Regions from separate parts of the Paenibacillus sp. plas6 genome, predicted to be linked through region 1. Evidence: riboswitches for the same ligand, from Rfam matches in the RefSeq annotation. Region 1 holds a riboswitch; the other holds the start of a gene.
The links. Region 1 has a riboswitch for cyclic di-AMP ahead of AC2TDL_RS15695 (hypothetical protein). Riboswitches for the same ligand answer to the same signal wherever they lie in the genome.
Positions count from the first base shown of each region.

Region 2: another riboswitch for cyclic di-AMP. It lies ahead of AC2TDL_RS08795 (C40 family peptidase); the one in region 1 lies ahead of AC2TDL_RS15695 (hypothetical protein).

Region 1 is NZ_CM170151.1:3,568,066-3,573,445, reverse strand. It holds gene AC2TDL_RS15705 (Glu/Leu/Phe/Val family dehydrogenase) at 1-197, shown strand, start outside; gene AC2TDL_RS15700 (aldolase catalytic domain-containing protein) at 601-1,560, opposite strand; cyclic di-AMP (ydaO/yuaA leader) riboswitch at 1,739-1,886, shown strand; gene AC2TDL_RS15695 (hypothetical protein) at 1,891-2,322, shown strand; gene AC2TDL_RS15690 (AraC family transcriptional regulator) at 2,432-3,319, opposite strand; gene AC2TDL_RS15685 (family 78 glycoside hydrolase catalytic domain) at 3,485-5,380, shown strand, end outside.
Region 2 is NZ_CM170151.1:1,967,114-1,972,493, reverse strand. It holds gene motB (flagellar motor protein MotB) at 1-722, opposite strand, end outside; gene motA (flagellar motor stator protein MotA) at 700-1,506, opposite strand; gene AC2TDL_RS08805 (hypothetical protein) at 1,779-2,072, shown strand; gene AC2TDL_RS08800 (MFS transporter) at 2,135-3,319, shown strand; gene AC2TDL_RS08795 (C40 family peptidase) at 3,525-4,007, opposite strand; cyclic di-AMP (ydaO/yuaA leader) riboswitch at 4,014-4,165, opposite strand; gene AC2TDL_RS08790 (glutamine--tRNA ligase/YqeY domain fusion protein) at 4,349-5,380, shown strand, end outside.

The sequences.
Region 1 (5,380 bases):
AATGGTTGCAAGGCAGAGAAACGAAATATTACAGTGAGGAGCATGTCTATGAGCTGCTCTACAAGCAAATGACCGATACGCTCGATCAAGTGCTTCCAACTTTCTTTGATCAGCCGCAAAACTTGCGTCAATGTTGTTATAATCACGCTGTTAATCGATTATGTAACATTCTTTATCGCCAAGGAAAACTATATTAATACAAAACTTATGAGGCTGGAAAAAACCAGCCTTTTCTTTTTAACTATGCAGTGTTGAGTAGCAGGTGCTCCCCCGTTCACATCCTATTGCAAAATAGTTAACGTATATTTTTCGACTGTCAAAATCATCAATTATCCCAAATTCGTGTGTTAAAGGCATTGTAATCATCCTTTCAGTAAGTAATCACACTTTTGTAATGACTGTAATGACTGAATGCAAAATTACGAACCTTTCAACATACAATTAATACATGTAATCCATTCCCTTTTTATATTAAAGCAAGATTTTGGAGGGCAGCAAATTTCAACAGTTATCTTTAGCCGAAATAAAAAAACTCCGAATATACTGCTTTCGGAGTTTTTCGTATAGAAGCTTCCCTCAGCCTCTTTATTGGCAATTTACTTATTTGTTTGCCATTTCTGGAGTTGTGAGCTGATCATAGAAATCAACATATTGATCCTTTTGCTCAGTTCTGCGCCAAGCCATCGCTGAACGAGGATGCTCATCCAAAATTCCAGTAATCATATATGGAATAATATATCCCCATTCTACATTTTCGCGCATCGGAATCATATATTTCTCAATCATATCGAGCACCGGACGTACATTATATTTAGCGTTTTGCAGCTCTGAAACCAATAGCTCAGTATTACAGTTCCCTGCCGCACGACCCATTCCATAAACAGATGAATCTAGCAGCTCCACGCCTTTACCTGCTGCTAGCAACGTATTAGCGAAAGCAAGCTGCAAATTATTATGAGCATGAACACCTAAACGTTTGTTAGGCAGGTGCTCTTTAAATTTATCTACAAGATAAGCCATATCATCTGGTTTTAAGCTGCCGTAAGAGTCAACAATATATACAATATCAACTACACTTTCACGAATCAGTTTAAAGGCTTCATGCAATTGATTTTCCATTACATTAGAAAGAGCCATAATGTTTAAAGTAGTTTCATAGCCGCGATCATGGAAAATTTTAACTAACTCAAGAGCTTTATCAACATCTTGAATGTAGCAAGCAACACGAATCAGATCAAGCATACTTTCACTGCGTGGCAAAATATCTTGTTCATCTACACGACCAACATCGACAAGTGCTGAAAGCTTCGTATTCCCTTTATTTGGAATAACTTTACGAAGAAAATCATCATCCAAAAATCTCCAAGGTCCCTCGGAACCAGTGCTTTTAAGCAGTTTAGGAGAATTTTTATAGCCAATTTCCATATAGTCAACGCCAGCTTCGTTTAAGCTATTATATAAGTGCTGAACAAATTCAACACTAAAATCCCAATTGTTAACTAATCCGCCATCACGAATTGTACAGTCAACTATTTTACAATGTGCTGTATTGGATTGCATATCACTTGCTCCTTTGACTTTGATTTACTGTATTAAATATATACCGTTCTAATCATCATACTTGAAATCATAAAATAACGCAAAATAAAAATTATTATGCACCTGCTAGTCCACTGATTTGTTTATCTTATAATGCATGAGCTTTCATTTACAAATTCTGTTTAAAGATTTAAAATAATACTAATATACGCTTAATTTTTCACTAGAAAAAGCGGGGGACCCAAAGTCTTCAGGGGTGAATCATGTCAATTGGAAGCGATGACAGTAGGGCCTACTCTCTAGCCCGAACCCGACAGCTAACCTCGTCAGCGTGCAAAGGAGAGATGTAGAATGTCAGTTTGTCCATCCGATGAATTTCAAAATGTGCAGCATGAATCACATATTTTGCACATTCAACGAATTGAAGTATTCGTAATACCTGCTCTAGCAGTTGATGCCAATGGTTATCGAGTTTGTCTGCGGATTTCAAGCAATCGCGGACATGGCTGGAGTGAAATTTTTATTGATGATGGAGATTCAAACTTTAATCTTGAAGATTGGAAACAGCAACTATCCCCGCTTATTGGTCCTACTACAATGGCTCGTCTTACAGAACAAGTTGAACTGCAAATGAACAACACAATAAACTGTGACGAACGTTGTCTCTATCTATTCACAAATGCTCTGCATCAGTTGAAATTTCTTCCTGATACGAACTCGGAGCATCATTATTACGAAGAAGCTGTTTTAAAACAACGGGCAGTTGAGTATTTGTCTGTATAATTACTAGCGAGCAGCATTGAGAGTATCAAACTTTCGATGCTGCTCATTTTTTTGCATGCGTAAAAATCAGTTTGCGAACCTCTACTACGGTCGCGATTCCTTGCTAAAATTATATTTTGCGATGCAGCTTACGATATTGTCTTGGTGTTAGCTGCACTTGCTTCTTAAATAAATAATTAAAATGACTAAGATCGTCAATTCCAACCTGTTGAGCAATATGAACAATTTTCTCATCGCTCTCGATTAATTTTTGTAACGCTGCTTTAATCCGCACCTCATTCCGATATTCAATAAACGTTTTGCCGACAATTTGCTTAAATTTTTTAGTAAAAACCGTCTGGCTCATTCCGCACATTCGACATACTTGCTCTAAATGAATTGGATGTGCATAATGCTGTTCAATAAATTCACATAACCCCATGATCGCCTTTATATCATCACTAGGAAAAAGCTGAGTGAGCTCCTTTCCTTCATAACAACGACTTAAATAAACTAATAGCTCAACCAATAGTGCTTTAATAACAAGTCGATAGCCTAATTGCTTACGTGTAAATTCAAAATTTAAATGATCAATTCTTCGCTTTACCTCTTGTGCTTCCATATAGGACAGCTTTAGATGGGAATCAAAATTAATCGTTTCTCTTAAATATGGCTCGACATAAAACAAGTTAACAAATGGAGCTTCTGCTGCAAGACTTGCTAATTCTGTATGTAGCAATGACGGCAGGAACATTACATTATAAACCTCTAGAGGAGTATCGCCAGTAACAATATAATCATGTTCAATACCAGGCGTAATGACAAAAAAATCACCTTTAACGATTTTATAGGAACGTCCCTTATAAATATGCTCCCCTTCACCATCCGCTACATAAACTATTTCAAAAAAATCATGATAATGCGGTCGCATTCCTCGACTTGGAAGCGTCTTATAGTACAAAACAGCAAAAGGAAAAACTTCGCTTTCTAAATATTTTTCCTTAGAATATAGCTCCATTATCATCCCTCGCCCATCTCTAGCAAGTAATCCTTCTGCTTGTAATTGTAGTAGAAGGCTATATTAGCGTCAATTTCCCTTAATACAGCGTTGAAAAGCCCAAGTTTTCATTGCCACCATTAAGCTAAAATACAATGTGTATTCAATTTCAGGAGGGAAGTTGCAATGGATCGACGCTGGCAAGCAAAGTGGATAATTGACCCGCTTTTTAAGAACTTAAAGCCGCTTGATGTTTATGGTAAAGAGCATGACGTAATAAACAATACAGCACATCGAAAGGATTTAACTAATATCCATACGCAATTTAGAAAAAGTTTTCAACTGTTACAAACGCCACTAGCAGCTAAGTTATATATTACAGCGGATGACTATTATAAGCTTTATGTCAATGGTCATTTTATTGGGCAAGGTCCAGCACAAAGCAATTATTATCACTATTTTTATAATGAATATGACATTGCACCGTATTTGCAGCAGGGAGCTAATGTAATAGCCGTACATGTCTATTATCACGGGCTTATTAGTCGCTCCTACAGCAGTGGCGATCATCGACAAGGAATGATTGCTGAGCTGCTAATAGATGGCGAGCATCTGCTAGGTTCAGATAGAAGCTGGAAATGTTCCCGTGCTGCTGAATATCAAGCTGGACCAATCATTGGCTATAATACGCAGTTCTGCGAATATATTGACAGCAGATTGGCGAAAAAGGGCTGGCGCACAAATGAGTTGGATGATTCAGATTGGTTCTTTGCATGGGAGCTGCTATCAGATGATCATCGTCTGATGCAACAGCCAACCTCTGCTCTTTCTATTTACAGAGTAAAACCTAAGCAAATTACTGCAATTAAAGGCGGCTTTCAGCTTGATTTTGGCAGTGAGCTAACTGGACAATTTACTATGAAAGCAAACGGCAAAGCTGGACAAGAGGTGATCATCCGCTGTGGTGAGGAACTCCTCCCTAATGAGCGTGTACGTTATGATATGCGTTGCAATTGCATTTATGAGGATCGTTGGATACTTTCCGGTACAGAGGATGAGCTTGAACTATACGATTATAAAGCGTTTCGCTATGTTGAAGTGTTAACTGACGCACTTGACTCTCTTAATCTCGATAGCTTTGCAGTCATTGTGCGACACTACCCGCTTGATGAACAAGCTTGTCAATTTCATTCCGCAAACGAGCTGCTAAATAAAATTTGGCATATATGTAAAAATGGTATTAAGTATGGCACGCAGGAGAATTATGTCGATTGCCCATCCCGAGAAAAGGGACAATATCTTGGCGACAATACAATTATTACGCATGCTCATGCTTATGTATCAGGAGATTTGACAATGTATCGCAAAGCGTTGCAGGACTTTGCGCTAATGTCAGCGCGTGTTTGTCCCGGCTTAATGGCTGTTGCTCCAGGGCATGTTATGCAGGAGATTGCCGATTTTTCCTTGCAATATCCAATGCAACTGCTGCAATATTATCGACTAAGCGGTGATCGTCAATTTCTCACAGAAATGTACCCTGTCGCTGAAGGAATAATGGACTATTTTAGCTCCTACTGCCGCAGTGATGGCTTGCTGGAGTCAGTTAATGAAAAGTGGAACTTAGTAGATTGGCCAGAAAATTTACGAGATGGCTATGATTTTGAGCTAAAAAGAACAGGTCTTGAAGGCTGTCATAATGTTATTAATGCGTTTTATTATGGCGCGTTAAAAACGATGCTTGAGATTGCAGAGGAACTCGATTATCCAGCAGCTGTATATCGCAAGCAGTTAGAGCAAGTGTATGATTCGTTCAACAGAGTTTTTTATGATGCAAAGCGCAAGCTTTTTATCGATGCAGAAGGCTCGCAACATGCCTCTCTCCACAGTAATGTGCTGCCGCTTTTATTCCAATGTTGTCCTAAAGAGGCTGTTTCAGAAATCGTCAAACTCATTTCTGAAAAACGACTAAGCTGCGGCGTATATATGTCATATTTTGTGCTTAAGTCGCTAGCTGCGGCAAAGCAATATGATTTACTTTATGAGTTGATTATAAGCGAGGACTTGCATTCATGGAGTACGATG
Region 2 (5,380 bases), 1.6 Mb from region 1:
GCAGTATCGTTAGATGCTACTGGATGATATTCTCCATAACCTACAGCACTAAAATGCTTAGGATCTAGCTTCTCGTTCAGTAGCATAATATCCATAAATCGTACTGCACGCATTACACTTAAATCCCAGTTAGAGCGAAACTTTTCGTTACTAATTGGAGCGTTGTCTGTATGTCCAGAAATAACTACATTAAAGTTAGGATATTCTTCAAGCATTTCTGAAAGCTTTACTGCAAGTTCTCTACCTTCTTTGTTAACGGTTGCTTCGGCCGAATTAAATAGAGCATTGTCGCGTATTGTAATGACTAATTGTGACATATTGAGAGACGTATCTAAGCTAGTACTAAGCCCATTTCCAGCAATATACTCATCAATTTGTTGTTTTAATTGACTTAAGTCAGTTTCACTTTGCTCGATTAATTGCTGAATTTCTTGCTCGCTTAGTTCGTTTTGAGATTCTTCATCTTCATTGTCTTTGCCACCAAGCAATTCATCCATATCATCGCCGCGTTCAACTACTGATGGCATTTCCAGTACACCTGTACCACTATTAAATGCGACGTTAAAAGCTTTAGATAACTCTTCGAATTTTTTAACATCCACTTGATTCATTGAATATAGAACAATGAATAATGCCAGCAGCAGCGTAAGAATGTCGGCATATGGAACTAGCCACGATTCGGAAATATGTTCTTCTTCCTCATGCTTCCGCTTTTTGCTCATCGTCTCCTTCCTCCTTCGCTTTCAATGCTTGGCGCTCAGTTGGTGTTAAGAACACCGATAGTTTTTGTTCAATTGCAATTGTAGAAACACCAGCTTGAATAGATAGCAAGCCTTCTAGCATCATAAGACGAATTTCAATTTCAGCTTTAGAAAGACGTCTTAATTTGTTCGCCATTGGATGCCATAGGACATAACCAGTAAAAATACCTAGTAGTGTTGCCATAAATGCACCAGAAATTGCATGCGCTAATGATTCCATATCACTCATGTTTGCTAGAGCGGCAATCAAACCGATAACGGCGCCAAGTACCCCTAGTGTAGGAGCATAGGTACCTGCCTGAGTAAAAATTGCAGCTCCTGCTTTGTGTCGCTCTTCGGTTGCATTAATATCTTCTAGCAGGACATCTCTAACAAGGTCCTGATCATTACCATCAATAATCATACGCATTCCATTTTTAAGAAAAGGATCATCGATTTCATCAACACGTGCCTCTAATGCTAATAGACCTTCACGACGTGTAATACCGGCCCACTCTACAAATTGCTTAATTAACTCTTCGCGTTTTGGAAGAGGGCGCTCTGTAAATAATAGTTTAAATAATGCTCCTACTTTCTTTAGTTCGTTTAGCGGAAAAGCAATAGTTACCGATGCGATCGTTCCTACGATAATAATCATGAACGCCGCAGGGTTAATAAACGCACTTAAGCTTGCTCCTTTTAGTACCATACCTACGAGTACAGCCACGACACCAAGAATAATTCCGATAATAGTTGTGTTTTTCATCTTACACCTCGATTAATCCATTTTCGACAATACCCTACTCTATTCTATTATCGTCAAAATAATGTGATCACATTAGAGTAATTTTGACAAGTTAATAGAATTGCTTAAAATATGATATTTTATGATTTGTTTTATGGCACTTACTATATATAGTAACAGCAGGAAACTAAATTCTACAAGAACAATTCTTACAGAAATAACGACATTTCCTACATAGTGTGTCATAATAGGTGGGAATATTAATTTAAGTTATTTAACAGGAGGATATTTACATGGGAGTGCGTCATGCTCGTGAATATAGCGAGATTCTACAGGAATTGACAACAGCAATTGCGTTGATTGAAGACTGTTATTTGTTTTTTGAAATGGAACTAGCAGAGTGGGAAATTCTCTCAGTAAAAGAACAAAGAGAAGTGCTAGAGGCGTTGGCTGATGACGTATTTTATGGCTTAGGAGAAGAACCGGAAATTGAGGTAGGCAGCGGTACAGTTGTTTATTTAGCACCTCAACATTTAATAGAAATTGTTGCTAGAGGCGAACGACAAGCTGTAGTTCATCTTATTTAGTTTAGGCGTTGTTAATTTGATAACTTTTCGAAGAATTTACAACTGATAAAGGGTGCATAGTAGTGAAAAAAATATTATGGCTTGGCTGCTTGTCATACCTAGTTATTGGCATAGCTCATATTATTGGCGGATCGATATTAGAACAAATTGTGACGCACTATGAAATAACGTATGCACAGGGCGGACAATGGATCATGAATCAATTTTTTGGTTACTTGGTTGGTGTTTTGCTTGGTCCAATGCTTTCAAAAAAGTTTGGTAAGCGGATAACCGTTATTATAGCTTTTACTTCATTAACACTAGCTGAGGCAGTTTACAGCATGTTTCCTCCATGGGAACTGATGTTAATTGTAGCGCCGTTTGCCGGTTTTGGATTTGGGATGATTGAATCGGTCATTGGTTCATTAATTATTGATTTATTTAAAGAACAGACAGCATCAGCAATGAGTCGGTTAGAAACCTTTTTTGGCATAGGAGCTCTATTCATTCCATTAGCTGCAGCGGTATTGATACGTTATCAAATTTGGGAATGGTCATTTCCAATTTTGGCGGCGATTAGTGGTTTAACCTTACTTCTATGGGCGAGTTTATCGTTTGGTAAAGATGTGGATACAATGATTGCTCAGCCTTCTAATCAGGTTGGTGAAGCAAGACAGGTAGCTCTAAAATATAAGCGCCGTGCAATTCCTTTCTTAATTTTAGGGATGATCTTTTTCTTCTTATATGTTGGTGTAGAGATGAGCATATCTCATTATTTACCGTCGATTATGATTGAGCGCAGCGGTTTATCAGATTCAAGCGCTGCCAGCATGCTTGGCTTATTCTGGTCGTTTATGGTTATTGGGCGCTTAGTATGCGGTGCATTAGCTGATCGCCACGGCTATATCAAATATTTAATTGGTTCTATGGCCATTGCTGTTTTAGCGTTTATTGGGATGGTGTTATTTAAACAGCAATATGCACAGTTTACGATGATTGCATTAAGCGGGTTAGGCTTCTCAGGAGTGTTTGGTATTGCTTTAGTTTATGTCAATGCTTGTATCCGCGGGATGACTGATCGTACGACGAGCTTACTTGTTGCTTGCGGAGGGATTGGCGGAGCACTGCTGCCTAAGCTGACTGGCTGGCTAATGGATAATTATACTGCAGCGTTAACTGTAAGCTATGTAGCCATCTTAGTTGCTGTAATGCTAATGTTTATGATTTTTATGATTTTAGTTGGACGAAATCAAAATTTACAGCAGTAGAGTAGCTTGTGCTTGAAATTGAATATGGTAAGATGGGCTGTCCTGAAACGTAAGAATTACTGATCGATTAGGCAGCCCATTTCATTTTTAAAAGAATAAGGCATCATAAAACGATGACAGTTGGCATAGCTTTATAAGGAACAATAAAAAAGACTCGTACTCTAGCGATGAGTGCACTAGAGACAAGTCCTTATGTAATAAATCTTTAGTTACTGCCTTCAACATATTTTGCATATTGATCATCTGATAATATGCGTCTTGCAGTCACGTAACGTGGCTTGTAGTAAGAAGAATCTAATGAATCAACCGTAACTCCTTTAGAAGTTGAAGCATGAGCAAATTTTCCATCTCCTACATAAATGCCAACATGTGTGATGCCACCGTTGTTAGATCCGCTTGTATCAAAAAATACTAGATCCCCAACGCGTAAATCAGATTTTGCAACTTTAGTTCCTTCACTAGCTTGATCAGCAGAACGGCGAGGCAAATCAATATTCATTTTTTCAAATATGTATCGAACAAATCCTGAGCAATCGAAACCGCTCGTAGTATTACCGCCGTACTTGTACTTTGTTCCCTTCACATCCTCAATATTGTCTAGCATTGAAGACGAGCTTGCAGAAACGCTTGTTGCTGAAAAAGTAAGAAATAGAGCTAAAGCCATCAACATCATGCCAAATTTCTTCACAATTAAGTCTCCTTCCGGTATTGCCGACGAGGTTAGCTGAAGGGTTCGGTCGAAGGACTCCCTATGAATCTACTAATTTTGTCTAAGAGATTCAATTCACCCGAAGTGGTTCCCCCGTTCCTTACACAAAGCGTATAAGAATTAGGCATAAGAACTAAGTTATTTACAAGCTATATAATAAACTGAAAATTTAATTCTGTGTAAAATGTGAGAAGATTTTAATCGTTTTCATTTTTCTCATAATCGATTAGTGCTCATTTCAAGCTAGAAATGGGTGTAATTTCATAAAAATTTGTGTATCATAGGAGGATAAATATTCGTTGTGTGAAAGGTTGATCAAGATGGATAACACTAATGAAACGAAATCGGCGTCTTCTAATTTTATTAGAAATATCGTTATCGAAGATTTGAAGGAAGGACGTGTTAATGAAATTATAACGCGTTTTCCTCCTGAACCTAATGGCTATCTACATATTGGACATGCCAAGTCGATCTGCCTTAACTTTGAATTAGCAGATGAGTTTAAAGGAAAAACCAATTTGCGATTTGATGATACAAATCCAGTTAAGGAAGATACAGAATATGTAGAGTCCATTATGGAGGATGTAAGATGGCTCGGCTTCGAATGGGATGGATTATTTTACGCTTCTGATTATTTTGAAGAAATGTACAATCGTGCCGTGTTACTAATTAAAAAAGGTAAAGCCTATGTTTGTGATTTGTCAGCAGAAGAAATTCGTCAAACACGTGGAACGTTAACTGAGCCAGGCAAAAATAGTCCTTATCGCGATCGCTCAGTTGAAGAGAACCTCGACTTATTTGCTCGTATGCGGGCAGGGGAATTTAAAGATGGCGAACGAGTACTGCGCGCAAAAATCGATATGGCTTCTTCTAATATTACGATGCGTGATCCTGTTTTATATCGTATTGCGCATGCCCATCATCATCGTACAGGTGATGCATGGTGCATTTATCCGATGTATGACTTTGCTCACCCAATTAGTGATGCAATTGAAGGAATTACTCATTCCATCTGTACGTTGGAATTCGAGGATCATCGTCCATTATATGATTGGGTAATTGCAGAATGTGAGATGGAGGCAACTCCTCGTCAATATGAATTTGCCCGTTTAAATATTACTAATACGATAATGAGTAAGCGTTATTTAAAAATGCTTGTTGATGAAGGCATTGTAGACGGCTGGGATGATCCTCGCATGCCGACAATTAGCGGTATGAGACGTAAAGGATATACGCCAGAAGCAATTCGCAATTTTTGTCGTGAAATTGGTGTTGCTAAAGCAAATAGTACAGTAGATGAACGCAACCTAGAGCATTTTATTCGTGAAGATTTGAAGCTGAAGGCACCACGT